One region of the Paenibacillus sp. S02 genome, then DNA from elsewhere that is predicted to be linked to it. Evidence: predicted binding sites of a transcription regulator. Region 1 holds the regulator's gene; each other region holds the start of a gene.
The links. The regulator Rex, encoded in region 1, represses fermentation and respiration genes when NADH is low (regulators of the CRP and FNR family bind a similar motif). The targets are predictions, from matches to a motif close to TTGTGAAATATTTCACAA.
Positions count from the first base shown of each region.

Region 2: nirB (nitrite reductase large subunit NirB) is a predicted target of Rex. The motif match lies at 2,091-2,108, and genes of this name have one in related genera.
Region 3: KAI36_RS22740 (cytochrome ubiquinol oxidase subunit I) is a predicted target of Rex. The motif match lies at 1,639-1,656, and genes of this name have one in related genera.
Region 4: KAI36_RS24730 (formate/nitrite transporter family protein) is a predicted target of Rex. The motif match lies at 1,789-1,806, and genes of this name have one in related genera.

Region 1 covers NZ_CP073682.1:3,452,920-3,456,136, forward strand. Annotated here, with positions in the region: gene KAI36_RS15210 (cell wall elongation regulator TseB-like domain-containing protein) at 1-263, opposite strand, end outside; gene KAI36_RS15215 (amidohydrolase) at 301-1,602, opposite strand; gene KAI36_RS15220 (redox-sensing transcriptional repressor Rex) at 1,589-2,242, opposite strand; gene dinG (ATP-dependent DNA helicase DinG) at 2,287-3,217, opposite strand, start outside.
Region 2 covers NZ_CP073682.1:704,423-707,639, reverse strand. Annotated here, with positions in the region: gene nirB (nitrite reductase large subunit NirB) at 1-1,984, opposite strand, end outside; partial or broken gene KAI36_RS03170 (DUF4867 family protein) at 2,243-2,857, opposite strand; gene KAI36_RS03165 (beta-glucoside-specific PTS transporter subunit IIABC) at 2,911-3,217, opposite strand, start outside.
Region 3 covers NZ_CP073682.1:5,086,871-5,090,087, reverse strand. Annotated here, with positions in the region: gene KAI36_RS22745 (response regulator transcription factor) at 1-1,320, shown strand, start outside; gene KAI36_RS22740 (cytochrome ubiquinol oxidase subunit I) at 1,727-3,133, shown strand; gene cydB (cytochrome d ubiquinol oxidase subunit II) at 3,120-3,217, shown strand, end outside.
Region 4 covers NZ_CP073682.1:5,564,052-5,567,268, forward strand. Annotated here, with positions in the region: gene KAI36_RS24725 (molybdopterin-containing oxidoreductase family protein) at 1-509, opposite strand, end outside; gene KAI36_RS24730 (formate/nitrite transporter family protein) at 881-1,714, opposite strand; gene KAI36_RS24735 (FAD-dependent oxidoreductase) at 2,103-3,217, opposite strand, start outside.

The DNA of each region.
Region 1 (3,217 bases):
TCCACTTTTTGAAAAGGAACCCACACCATTATATTTTCATTCTGTGCATTTTTCCCTTGAACCACCCAATATACCTGATCCCACACAGACTTCCATGTTTGAGTCGTGCTAACCAGACCACCTGATTGCTTGGCCTTAATGATAGCGGCATTTTCCTCAGCCACCTGGTCTTGAGTAACATAGGAATAATACCAGAAAATGCTGATCAGGATCAGTATCACGGCCAAAATGGCGACCGCTATCCACTTTTTCTTATTTTTCAAACCCGTGCTTCCTCTCTAAGGGGATGTGACACCTGAATTAGCGCGACAGCAGCCCTTCAAAGGCGGCTTGTGCCTCATGTTTGATACGTTCCTCGTCCATAGTCAGGCATTCGCCGTTTTTCACAACCTGACGACCGTCTACCCATACGTGAGCCACGTCTTTGGCGCTTGCAGAGTATACCGCATGGGAAATAAGATCTGTACGCGGCAAGAAATGTGCCTGATTCAGATCCAACGCGATAAAGTCAGCCTTGTTGCCCGCTGCCAACGCTCCTACTTCTTTTAAACCAATCGACTTTGCACCATATTCTGTTGCCAGACGCAGCGCTTCACTTGCAGGAACTGCCGTAGGGTCACCGGATACACCCTTGTGAATAAGTGCCGCCAGACGCATTTCCTCGAACATATCCAGGTTATTATTGCTGGCAGGACCATCCGTTCCGAGAGAAACAGTAACCCCTGCACGCAGCAATTCAGGCACTCTGGCCACACCACTTGCCAGCTTCAAGTTGCTACCAGGATTATGCGAAACCGCTACACCACGTTCAGCCAGTAAAGCTATTTCTTCGTCGTTCAAATGAACGCCATGGGCAACAAGCGAAGGACGGGAGAAAAAGCCAAGCTTATCCAAGTGTGCAACTGGACGCAAACCGTAGTCGCGTACGTTTTGCTCCACTTCGGCGATCGTCTCAGACATGTGCGTATGCAGTGGCAAGTCCAGATCATGCGCAGCTTGTACGAATTTTTCAATAAACGCAGGTGGACATGTGTATGGCGCGTGCGGAGACATCATCGTTGTAATACGCCCGTCTGCTTTACCATGCCAGTTACGCGCAAAAGTCACGGCCTCAGCCAGCTTGATTCGCTGTTCTTCTTCCGAGCATAGTCCAATTGCTCCACGCATCAGACTTGCACGAATACCTGACTCTTCAGCTACACGAGCCACCTGATCCATATGATCGTACATATCCAGGAAGGTCGTTGTTCCACCTTTCAGCATTTCCAGCACAGACAAGGACGTACCCCAGTATACGTCCGTAGATGTAAACTTGGCTTCCATAGGCCACATTTTCTCCTGAAGCCATACTTGAAGTGCCAAGTCATCTCCATGCCCACGCAGCAGAGACATCGCCGCATGACCATGAGTATTAATCAGACCAGGTAAAAACAATAGCCCCTTACCATCGATCGCTTCCGTCTCTTCCTCACCCGCAGGCAAAGTTTCGCCAATATAAGTAATACGGCTATCCTCCACAATCATAAAACCATGGACTACCCCAGCTTCTGATCCATTTACGGCAAAAGAGCCGTTTTTAATCATCCATTTATTCACTGTCATATTGTGTTTCTTCCTTTCCGTCCTCCAAATAATAAGCGAGGCTAAGCAAATCAGTTGTAAAGTCTGTGGCATGAATCCGAATGTTGGCCGGTGCCTTGAGAGTAGTCGGTGCAAAGTTCAGGATCGCTCCAATTCCGCTCTCAATAAGCCTGTCAGCCACGTGCTGTGCTTCAAAATCAGGTACAGTAATAATCCCGATTCGAATGTTTTTTTCTTTCACAGTCGCTTCCAGTTCATCCATCGGTTGAACGACCAATGTATTGATCTTGGTCCCTACCTTATCCGGAAACGCATCAAATACTGCTACAATCTTCATATTGTCTTTTAAATAAGCGTTATAATTCGAAAGGGCTTGCCCCAGATTACCCGCACCGACCAATACGACATTAATTTGCTGGTCGATTTTCAGGATATGGCGTATTTTCTCGATTAGATAAGAAACATCATAACCGATACCCTTCCGACCAAAATCTCCAAAATAGGCGAGATCTTTACGGATTTGGGCCGGGTTCAAATCTAGCCTCTGTCCCAACTCTTGAGAAGAGACCGTAGCCACCTCCCGTTTGTGAAGTGCATTCAGATAACGTAAATATACGGGTAACCTCCGTACGACAGCCTCTGAAATTTTATCTGATTTCATACTTGCTCCCCCTAATTGTAACGAACATACTTAGTGTCCGTCCGTTATGCCTCTGTCTCCGGGGCGGATTGGAGCCATTCGGCGATGCGGGGCACCATTTGCTCCGATGGCATATGCTCCATTTTTGGTCCCGGTAACGAGTACAAAAAGTGCTTTCCGTAATAGGATTCGATCACACGCGTATCGTAAACGATAACGACCCCATGGTCGCTCGCTGTACGTACCAACCGACCAAATCCCTGTTTGAAGCGTATGACCGCTTGTGGTACAGACAGCTTCATAAATGGATTCTTCTTCTGCTGCTGAAGCAGCTCGCTTTTTGCCTCCAGCAACGGGTGGTTCGGCGGTTGAAACGGCAAGCGAACAATGGCCAAACAAGTCAGAGCCTTCCCCGGAATATCGACGCCCTCCCAGAAGCTGCTGGTTCCCAGCAATACAGAAGCTTTGGCTTCCTGAAAACGGCGGGTTAGCTTGCTGCGACTGCCACTGTCCACACCTTGTCCCAGCACAGTAATTTCGCTGGATGCTAAGGCCTCTTTGAGCGGCTCATACACTTGCCGGAGCATCCGATAGGAAGTAAACAGAACGAGCATTCTCCCCCGCGTCGCCTGAGCAGTCGCTCCTAGAGAACTAACGAGCATATCTACAAAGTGTGCATCTCCTACACTGCCCTTCACGCTTGGGAAATCCCGTGGAATGACCAGCAACACCTGATCCCTGTAATTAAAGGGTGACGGGAGCTGCGAAGTCATCAGCCGCTCTTGATCTGCAGCCTCCTGTAAGCCGAGCTGATCGATCATGTACTGAAACGACTTATCTACCGATAAGGTAGCAGACGTCAGAATAATGCTTCTTTTTTTGTCAAAAAACATTTCTTTCAACTGGCGGCTCACATCGACGGGCACCGCATAAAATTGCAATGATTTACTACGGAATTGCCCACTCGCTTCGAGCCAGTATACGGTTGTTTCATCA
Region 2 (3,217 bases), 2.7 Mb from region 1:
CGAATTTTCGTTCCAACACTTCTCCCATTCCCATCGAGTCTTGTGTGCCAAACCGGCAGAATTGCGATCCAACACAGGTTTTAACCGTACGAAGTGACTTCGCGTAGGCATATCCTGACGGCATATCGAGTTCTTCCCATACTTTAGGCAGATCCTCTTTACGGACACCAATCAAATCAAGCCGCTGCCCTCCTGTTACTTTAACGACCTTAACGTTGTATTTAAGAGAAACATCTGCTATCTTCTTCAAATCTTCTGGGGTCGTTACACCACCGTACATTCTAGGAACAACTGTAAATGTTCCATCCTTTTGAATGTTTGCGTGCAATCGCTCATTTACAAAACGGGAATCTCCCTCATTTTCATAGGTATCCGGGTTAATCATTCCCAAATAGTAATTCAGCGCCGGACGGCATTTGGAGCATCCTTCATCATTATGCCAACCCAGTACATTCATAACTTCACGCGTTGTTGTCAGCCCTTTGGTTTTGATCGCTTCCACAATCTCGTCCCGACTCAATGTTGTGCAGCCACATATTCCTTGCTTGGCTGACGTCTTGAAGCTGTCTCCAAGAACATATTGTAGAATCTGCTCCACGACCGGCTTACATCCTCCACAGGAGCGCGTTGCTCCGGTACATGCTTTAATTTCATCGACTGTAGTCAGTCCATTTTCATTAATTGCATCCACAATGGCCTTTTTAGTTACACCGTTACAGCCACACACAATTTCATCATCGGCCATCGTTTCAGCGGATGATGTTTTCGCCCCGTGATTGCTGCATCCCGTACCCATGATCTGTCCATATATCTCATCTGTCATCAATGTTTGCTGACGCACATATTTTTGAAGACTAGCAGATTCGCTCACATCGCCAAACAGTACAGTTCCAACAATCTTATTTTCACGAAGCAGCACTTTTTTGTATGTGCGCTTCCACTCATCCTTTGCTACAATCACCGTATGTTCAGGCTGGGTTATGAATTCGCCAGCAGAGAAAACATCCACCCCTGAAATTTTGAGCTTGGTGGAAACCACCGATCCCATATAACCTTCAGTATCCGCGCCTGCCAAATGTTTGGCAATTACACTCCCCTGTTCAAACAGCGGAGCTACCAAGCCGTAACAGGTTCCGCGGTGTTCAACACATTCCCCTACAGCATATACATCCGGCACGGAGGTTCTCATCAAATCATCGACTACAATACCACGGTTCGTTTCCATACCACTTTGCACAGCCACCTGAATATTAGGCTTGATCCCGACGGCCATAACGACCAAATCCGCTTCCAGCTCGCTTCCGTCTGAAAATCGCAGTCCTTGTACCCGATCTTGACCGTACACCTCCGCAGTTTGCATTTGCATAGCAAACTTGATTCCCTGGCGTTCTAGTTCTGCTTTCAACATCGCAGAGGCTTCCCGGTCCAGCTGACGTTCCATCAAATCCTCCATTAAATGAACGACCGTAACATCCATACCCAGGTTGACCAAGCCTTTAGCTGCTTCCAGCCCCAATAGGCCTCCACCAATGACAGCTGCCTTTTTAAAGGTCTTCGCTGCCTCAAGCATTGCCGAGCAATCGGCGATATCTCGGAAACCGATGACACCCGGTAATTCTTTGCCCGGAATAGGCAAAATAAATGATTGTGAGCCAGTAGCTACCAAAGCTACATCGTAATCAATTTCCAGTCCGTCTTCGGTGTGAATCTTCTTGTTCTCACCGTCAATGCTTTTCACCATTTTTCCTGTATATAAAGTAATCCCTTGATCCGCGTACCATTGCAAATCGTTCAGTATGATATCATCAATCGTTTTACTACCTTCCAATACATAAGAGAGCATGATCCTGTTATAGTTCGGATGCGGCTCATTTCCCAGGACCGTAATTTCATACTTATCCGTTAATTTTAAAATTTGTTCGACCGTATTGATACCAGCCATCCCGTTCCCTATAACCACAAGTTTCTGTTTACTGTTTATCATATACCGGTTCCTCCATTCATTCGACGATGCTTCCTATCCGATGACATCTCCTACGTTCCTATGAATATTGCTTATGCTTCTATTCTAATGCAGCAGATAGAGCTATATGTGATTAGAATCACAATGTAGTTCAAATTAAAAATATTTAGGGATTTCCCTATTCCGTTTCAAGGGATAAAGGTAAGCAGCTGAAATTGAGTTAAAAAAAGGACCCGCTAGCTGGTCCCTTAGTTTAATTTATGAATGATGGACTTTGACTCAAATGGGTGAAATATTCAGCAACTTCCCGTTCAGCCCGGGATGGACGCCAGCCGCGATTTTTTCCATCTGTGTACTATGAACCATAAGAAATTTATTTTTCTTAGTCAGCAGTAGATTCCCACGGCTACCTTCTCCCGCTCCAAGTGGCATATTCGTTCCTGCCGGAAGGATCACAATCGTCAAATATCCTTCACTGTCAACTTTACAGGGAGCATAATGAAGTGTCGTTGAATATATCTCGACAACCGTGTTTTTAGGCTGAAAAAACACCTAAACATTTGCACTGTCATAGGAATTGTCCTCAATGTCCTGTACTCTGCCGACAAGATGAATACAGTCTGTAGCGGCAATCACCACCTCGCTGCCCTGATGATATTCCAGCCCGGTCAGACCTGTATTCTGACCTGCGCAAAAACCAGCCTGAATTGGAAGTTGGCCGTACACCTCATCTTGAATCCGGTGAATTACACCGAAGTCTTCGAGTTCTGCGACCGAAGGTACATAATGGTTTCCCTGATCGGGTACACTGGTCGTTTCTTTTGCATACTTGATGAGCTCTGTGGTATTAAAATGAGGCAGCAGCCTTCCATACGGGCGGAATGCTTCGCTCATTACCTCATAAATAACCAAAGGTGCATTGATTTGATTTAGTCTTTCCGTAGTCTTCATAGCTTGACCTCCAGCAATGAATCTCCTGTGTACACTCGGTTATTTCCCAGCACCTTAACGTCAGAGTATTCGGCTGTATTCGTCACAATAATCGGTGTAGTCATGTCATAGCCCAGAGCTTTAATTGCTCCAATATCAAACTCGACCAGCAGTTGACCTTTGGTAACCCGATCCCCTTCTGAGATATGCGTTTTAAAATGCTGTCCTTTCAACTTGACGGTGTCCATACCGATGTGAACCAAGATCTCCGTTCCTCCATCCGATACAATACCAATCGCATGGCCTGTACGGAAGGCATTAGCT
Region 3 (3,217 bases), 1.6 Mb from region 1:
ACGACAGAGTTGAAACGGGTACGGCAAAACATTGAGGACGAGAAAGAAGATGGCAAATGGGGAACTCTACCTTCCCATGAGCGTAATTGGATCGAAGCACTATTGTTTCCGGTTCATCAAGAGCATGCTCGTAATGCTGTGGAAAGCAGCGATTCTCTTCACAGAGCATCCAAGCAAGCTGAACATCAAAGCGGTAACGGAAAACATGGACAACAGCCCGCGTTACCAGCATTGGACTGGAGTAGCTATCAGGTTATTCTGCTGGATTTACGTATACCTGACTGGGATCGGCAAGCCCGGCAGTCGGCAGCAAAGCAGCGGCTAACAGAATTGTTCCATGAGCAGGGCAGAGGTATCGTGTTTGAGGCTGGAATATATATGGGTCTTTTGCTTCCCGCCACGTTAAAAACGGAGAAAGATGCTGTTCAGTTACTGGCTGCTTGGCGACAGGAGCTAAAGCCGTGGGCAACGGAAATTTATGTGGCTGCCGGTGATCCTGTAGCCATTCTTAACGACATTCCCAGATCTTTTGAGCAGGCACTACGATTATTGGAGCGTACGTTTTTGTTCCGGGCAGAAAGAGTCATGCTTTCAGGAGACCTGCACGAATTGGAGACAGTCGAGACTGAAAGGAGTGGAGCGCCTGATAGTGCCACAGATGATCCCATACGTTATGCAGAAAAGCTGTACTATGCGCTAGATATGGCTAATAGTGAAGCTGCAACCCGTGTCATTAAGGATATGGAAGGCCAATTTCCACGGATTTATCGCACAGAATCTGCAATCAAGGCGGCGTTCGCCCAAACATTCACACTGGCGTTGAACAAGTATGCAGCCGGACAGGATCACAGCCGAACCGTGCTGGAGGAGCACTCCAGCTTTATAACCGATGTATATGCTTATTCCACATTGGGCGAGCTGGTGGATCACTCGCTGGAGCATGTGTTGCAATGGATTGGCCAGACTGATCCTAGTGGCAAGGACATCATCATGAAACAAATGATTGACTTTATACATAGTCATTATGATGAAAATTTGCGACTGGAGTTACTGGCAGATATGTTCAATTACAATAGTGGCTATTTGGGCAAACTGTTCAAAAGTCATACTGGCGAAGCCTTTAATGCCTACCTGGATAAGGTGAGGATTGAGCGAGCAAGGGAATTGCTTGCACAAGGAATTAAGGTGCACCAGGTGGCGGAACGTGTAGGATATGCGAATGCAGATTATTTTCATAGTAAATTTAAAAAGTATGTTGGAATGTCACCTTCCTCCTACCGTAATCGGGTTCAAAAGAACGGAGGAACAGATGGCTGTTGATAGAATCCCTAGGTTTAACGCTATGAAGTCTCTCTTACAGATGTCGGAGGTACGACCTCCGAACGAAGAGAGGCTCTTTTTTATGGTAAAAAAATAGATAGATCAATCGAAAATGTCACATTTATTATGTGATTTAGGTCGTTTTCATCAAATCGCCATTGTTATGACACAGCTTTGACACGATGTTCACATTTTCGATTCTATTTCATTTAAATTTATTCTATATAATGGGGATAATCTGAAGCCGGATCATGACAACCATGGTGAAGGTAGTTGAGTGAGTCATTTTTCTAAAAAATGACCGCTGCATATGTAAGAATGTGAATACTATCACAAATGTAGAAGACTTCAGATTACAGACACTATGAATCAATGTTAAGAGAAGTGCAGGGGGAGGAGCAACATCATGGACGTATTGGATTTGGCACGGTTGCAGTTTGCAACCACAACGATTCTTCACTTTGTTTATGTGCCGATCTCCATTGGATTGTCGTTATTGGTGGCAATTATGGAGACTATGTATGTTATCAAGAAAAATGACTTGTACAAAAAAATGGCTCAATTCTGGGGAACGTTTCTGCTGATTAACTTTGCACTGGGCGTAGTCACCGGGATTTTGCAAGAATTCCAGTTCGGGATGAACTGGTCAGACTTTTCCCGTTTTGTGGGTGATGTATTCGGTACGCCGCTGGCGATTGAAGCGCTACTTGCATTTTTTCTGGAATCGACCTTTATCGGATTATGGGTATTCGGTTGGGAAAGATTGTCCAAAACGGTCCATTTAATTTGTATGTGGTTGGTATCTATCGGTACGATGTTATCGGCATTGTGGATTCTAGCTGCTAATTCATTCATGCAGCGTCCAGTAGGATATGAGATTCAAAATGGACGTGCAGAAATGAAAGATTTTGCTGCTCTGTTAACGAATGAACAACTGTTATGGGAATTTCCGCATACGTTGTTTGCTGCTTTTGCAACGGGGGCATTTCTTATCGCGGGTATCAGTGCATGGAAGCTGATGCACAAAAAGAATATGGACTTTTTTAAACCTTCTTTCAAATTGAGCATTATTGTTGCCTTAATCAGTGCCATTGCTATTCCTTTGTTTGGTCATGGACAGGCTCAATATTTGGTGAAAACGCAGCCCATGAAGATGGCTGCTAGTGAAGGTTTGTGGGAAAACAGCGGTGACCCAGCGCCTTGGACGGTTATCGCGGGTATTGATCCTGAAAAGAAGGAAAATACCTTTGAGATTAAAGTTCCTTTTGCTCTGAGTTTTCTATCTTATAGTAAATTTTCCGGCTCTGTGCCTGGTATGAATGAGCTTCAAGCAGAATATGAAAAAACCTATGGTCCGGGCGATTATATCCCGCCAGTACGTACCACGTTCTGGAGCTTCCGTATTATGATTGCGGCGGGATGTGGCATGATTGCACTCGCTTTATACGGTGCTTACCTGACGTTCCGTAAAAAGCTGGAAGGTTCACATCGCTGGTTCTTCCGTCTTATGATATGGGGGATATGCCTTCCATTCATTGGGAATACTGCTGGTTGGATCATGACCGAAATAGGTCGCCAACCGTGGACTGTATTTGGTTTGCTTCAAACAAAAGATTCTGTTTCGCCTACGGTTGTGGCAGGAGAAGTGCTGTTCTCGTTCATCTCATTTACCACATTGTATTTAATTTTAACAGGTGTGCTGGCATTTCTGTTTTACCGTACGGCTCGCAAAGGTCCAGATATCGAGCCACATCAGCAAACGGTAATTCATGATCCATTTGCCCAAGGGGGTGACAATAATGACGCTAAATGATTTATGGTTCTTATTGATCGCAGTGTTGTTTACTGGTTTCTTTTTTCTGGAGGGCTTTGATTTTGGCGTGGGGATGGCCACGGG
Region 4 (3,217 bases), 2.1 Mb from region 1:
TTCCCTGCCACACTGCATATCGTCTGATCCAGTTGGCTTGAACCCAGCGCATTAAAAAATCGGCGATCCATTCCATCCACACTCAATACGCCCATATTGCCATAAAAGCTGTAGGGGAGAATAGATTCCGATCCGTCCGTACGTATCAGCTCCTTGAACCGACCAGTAATGGTTTCGACCGCTTCCTCCCAGCTAATTCGTTCAAACTTCCCTTCTCCTTTGGGGCCTATACGTTTCAAAGGATAGAGCACCCGATCAGGATCATATACCCGCTCCGTCATATTGCGAACTTTGTTACAAATAGCCCCTTTGGTAATAGGATGATCCGGGTTCCCAGTCACCTTGACTATCTTTCCATTTTCCTTGTGAAGCAGGAGCCCACACGTATCCGGGCAATCTAACGGGCATACAGCCGGAAAAATACCGTCCTGCTGCTCCGTCATCCGCTGTCCCCTTTGTAAGTCTTGTTGAAGCGTGGCCTCAGGAGGCGCGCTATTGCGATGATCCATAGTGTTGATGCTCCTTTCCGTTACCGTTTCCAAAAATTACACTGCTCTTATCATATCCACAGCTTTGACCTATGGCAAGAGAAGGATTTTCCCACACAGCCGCTCTCCAAAATATTAAAAAAATCCGTCTGCTGCATAGAGCAAAACGGATTTTTTAAGAATCATAATTTTTTTCGACATCCTGTTTCATCATATCTTACCGAGGGTAAAAGAGATCAAGGCATTATGGACGAGAGCACACTCATCCTCCATGCCAAATCATGGACCACTCCCAAAAAAATCCGCCATGACAGGTTTCGTTCCCCCGGGCCTGTCATGGCGGATTTGCTTTGTTCATTGCTGTTTAAAGTACCATAATTAAGCAAGATCACTCAACGGATTTGATGTGCAACCGAAGAAGTAGTTGGAGATTCATTCACTGGATGTGCGTTGGCTTGAGGCTTTTTCAAATAGGCCAACCAGTAGGCTCCAGCCACAAACAGGCTACCTCCTACCAAATTCCCCAGCCAGACCGGAATGAAGTTCATAACATAATCTGCCCATGAAAAGTGGCCTGCAAAAATAGCCGCCGGAATGAGGAACATATTGGCAACAACGTGCTGAAATCCAATAGCGACAAAGGCCATGGTCGGGAACCAAATCCCCATAATTTTGCCGCCAATTGAGTCTGTGCTATAAGCCAGCCATACAGCCAGTGCTACGAGCCAGTTACATCCTATACCCGATATAAAAGACTGCAAAAAGCTTTCATGTAGCTTATGTCCTGCCATATCCACCACTTTGTCCAGGTAAGGGCCCGTTTCTGTCAAACCCAGCACATGGCCAAAGAAAAATGCAACGAATAACGCACCCGCAAAATTACTGAGCGTAATAATCGCCAAATTACGGAACATAGCGCCGGTCTTAATCCGTCCTGCCCATCTCGCCAAAGGGACAGCCATCATATTGCCGGTCAGCAATTCTCCGCCAGCGATCAATACCAACACCAGACCTACAGGGAACACGGAAGCTCCAATAAAGGTAGCAATACTCCCCCATTCCTTAGGTGCACTTGCGATGACACGTATATCCAGCAAAAACCCGAGTGCAATAAATGCACCTGCCAAAAATCCCAATACCACCGACACAGTCCACGGGTTGTTCGCTTTAGCCACTCCTGTTTCTACCGTCTTTTCGGCAATTTGCCCCGGTTTATAGCTTGCCATATGTTCCCGCTCCTTTAACATCTTTTTACTCGAATATTCTTCTCTCATATTTTAGTTAAAATCAGTGATTTTGTTTGTGAAAAAAATCACTTTAATAGGCATTAAAAAAACAGCCCTTGTAAAAAGGACTGTCTTTTCTGTATTATTACGTCTACTGCGCTACTACGCGCTTTACATTTAATTGTATTCTTCCTTTTCAACTGCTCTCAAGAACCAAATAACTCCACCGAGGCCTACCAGCGCTACGACTACAAGAAAAAGGATATAAAACAAATCCATAATCTACTTACCCCCTAATCCTTATGCTACTCTATATTGTACTATAAGGATTCGTCCATACGTCTCAGATTGTTGACAAACTTATGAACAATGTCACAGACAAACCGAATTATACAGTAACTGGATTCCGTTCGGATATTGTTGGCAATGCTTGTAAACCTGCTGCGTTCAGGAAATTCCAAGGCTTGTTATAATGCGGCTGGAAGAAGAAATCGACAAAGGCCAACTGGTCAATGGTCATATGATTTTGAATGGCTACGGATAGCGTGTTAATGGATTGCGTCAAATCCACCTTCGACATAATTTGTGCCCCCAAAATTCTCCGTGTCTCCTTCTCATATACCACTTTCAGTAATACCTTTTCGGAGGTTGGCATAAATTCAGGCCGGTAGCTGTCTTCAATGGTTACAGCTTCTACAGTCATGCCTTCGTCCGTTGCCGCCGCTTCCGTCATGCCTGTTCCTGCAATATTGTCTTCGTAAATTTTGATACCCGAAGTTCCTTGGGTTCCCATGTAGGCAATGGTTGGTTGTACCAGATTACGTGCTACCAGCGTACCCATACGAACTGCGTTGGTTGCCAAAGGGATATAAGCCGTTTTGCCTGTCGGATTATAGCGGATTGCACAACTGTCACCTGCTGCAAACACGTCCGGGCAGCTACTTTGCATATAGTTATCCACAATGATCGCACCGTTAGGCAACATATCTACCTGACCTTTGAGCAGATCCGTTTGAGGTCGGAAACCGATGCAGAGAATAACAAGCTCTGTTTCATATTCTCCTTTAGAGGTCACGACTTTACTTACCTTACCGTTCGTACCCTCAAAACGACTCACCGTCTCGCCAAGTACCAGCTTAATGCCATGTTCCTTCAGGGAACTTTCAATCCGGTCTGTATACTCATGGTCCAAATACTTATTCAATATACGATCAGCACTGTCGATCAGTGTTACATTTTTACCGTTCATTTGGAAAGCTTCTACCAGTTCAACACCAATGTATCCAGCTCCGACGACTGTAATGTTCTGTACATGCTGGGCTTTCTCAATGATATCATTCGAATGATTATAGTTTTTACAGAGCAAAATATGATCAAGTTCAATGCCTTCCAGCTTCGGAATAATAGGCCATGATCCTGTGGTCACAATTAATTTATCAAATGTGTCTGTAAATTCTTCGCCTGTTTGGAGATTACGTGCATGCAGCGTCTTGCCTGCCGTAT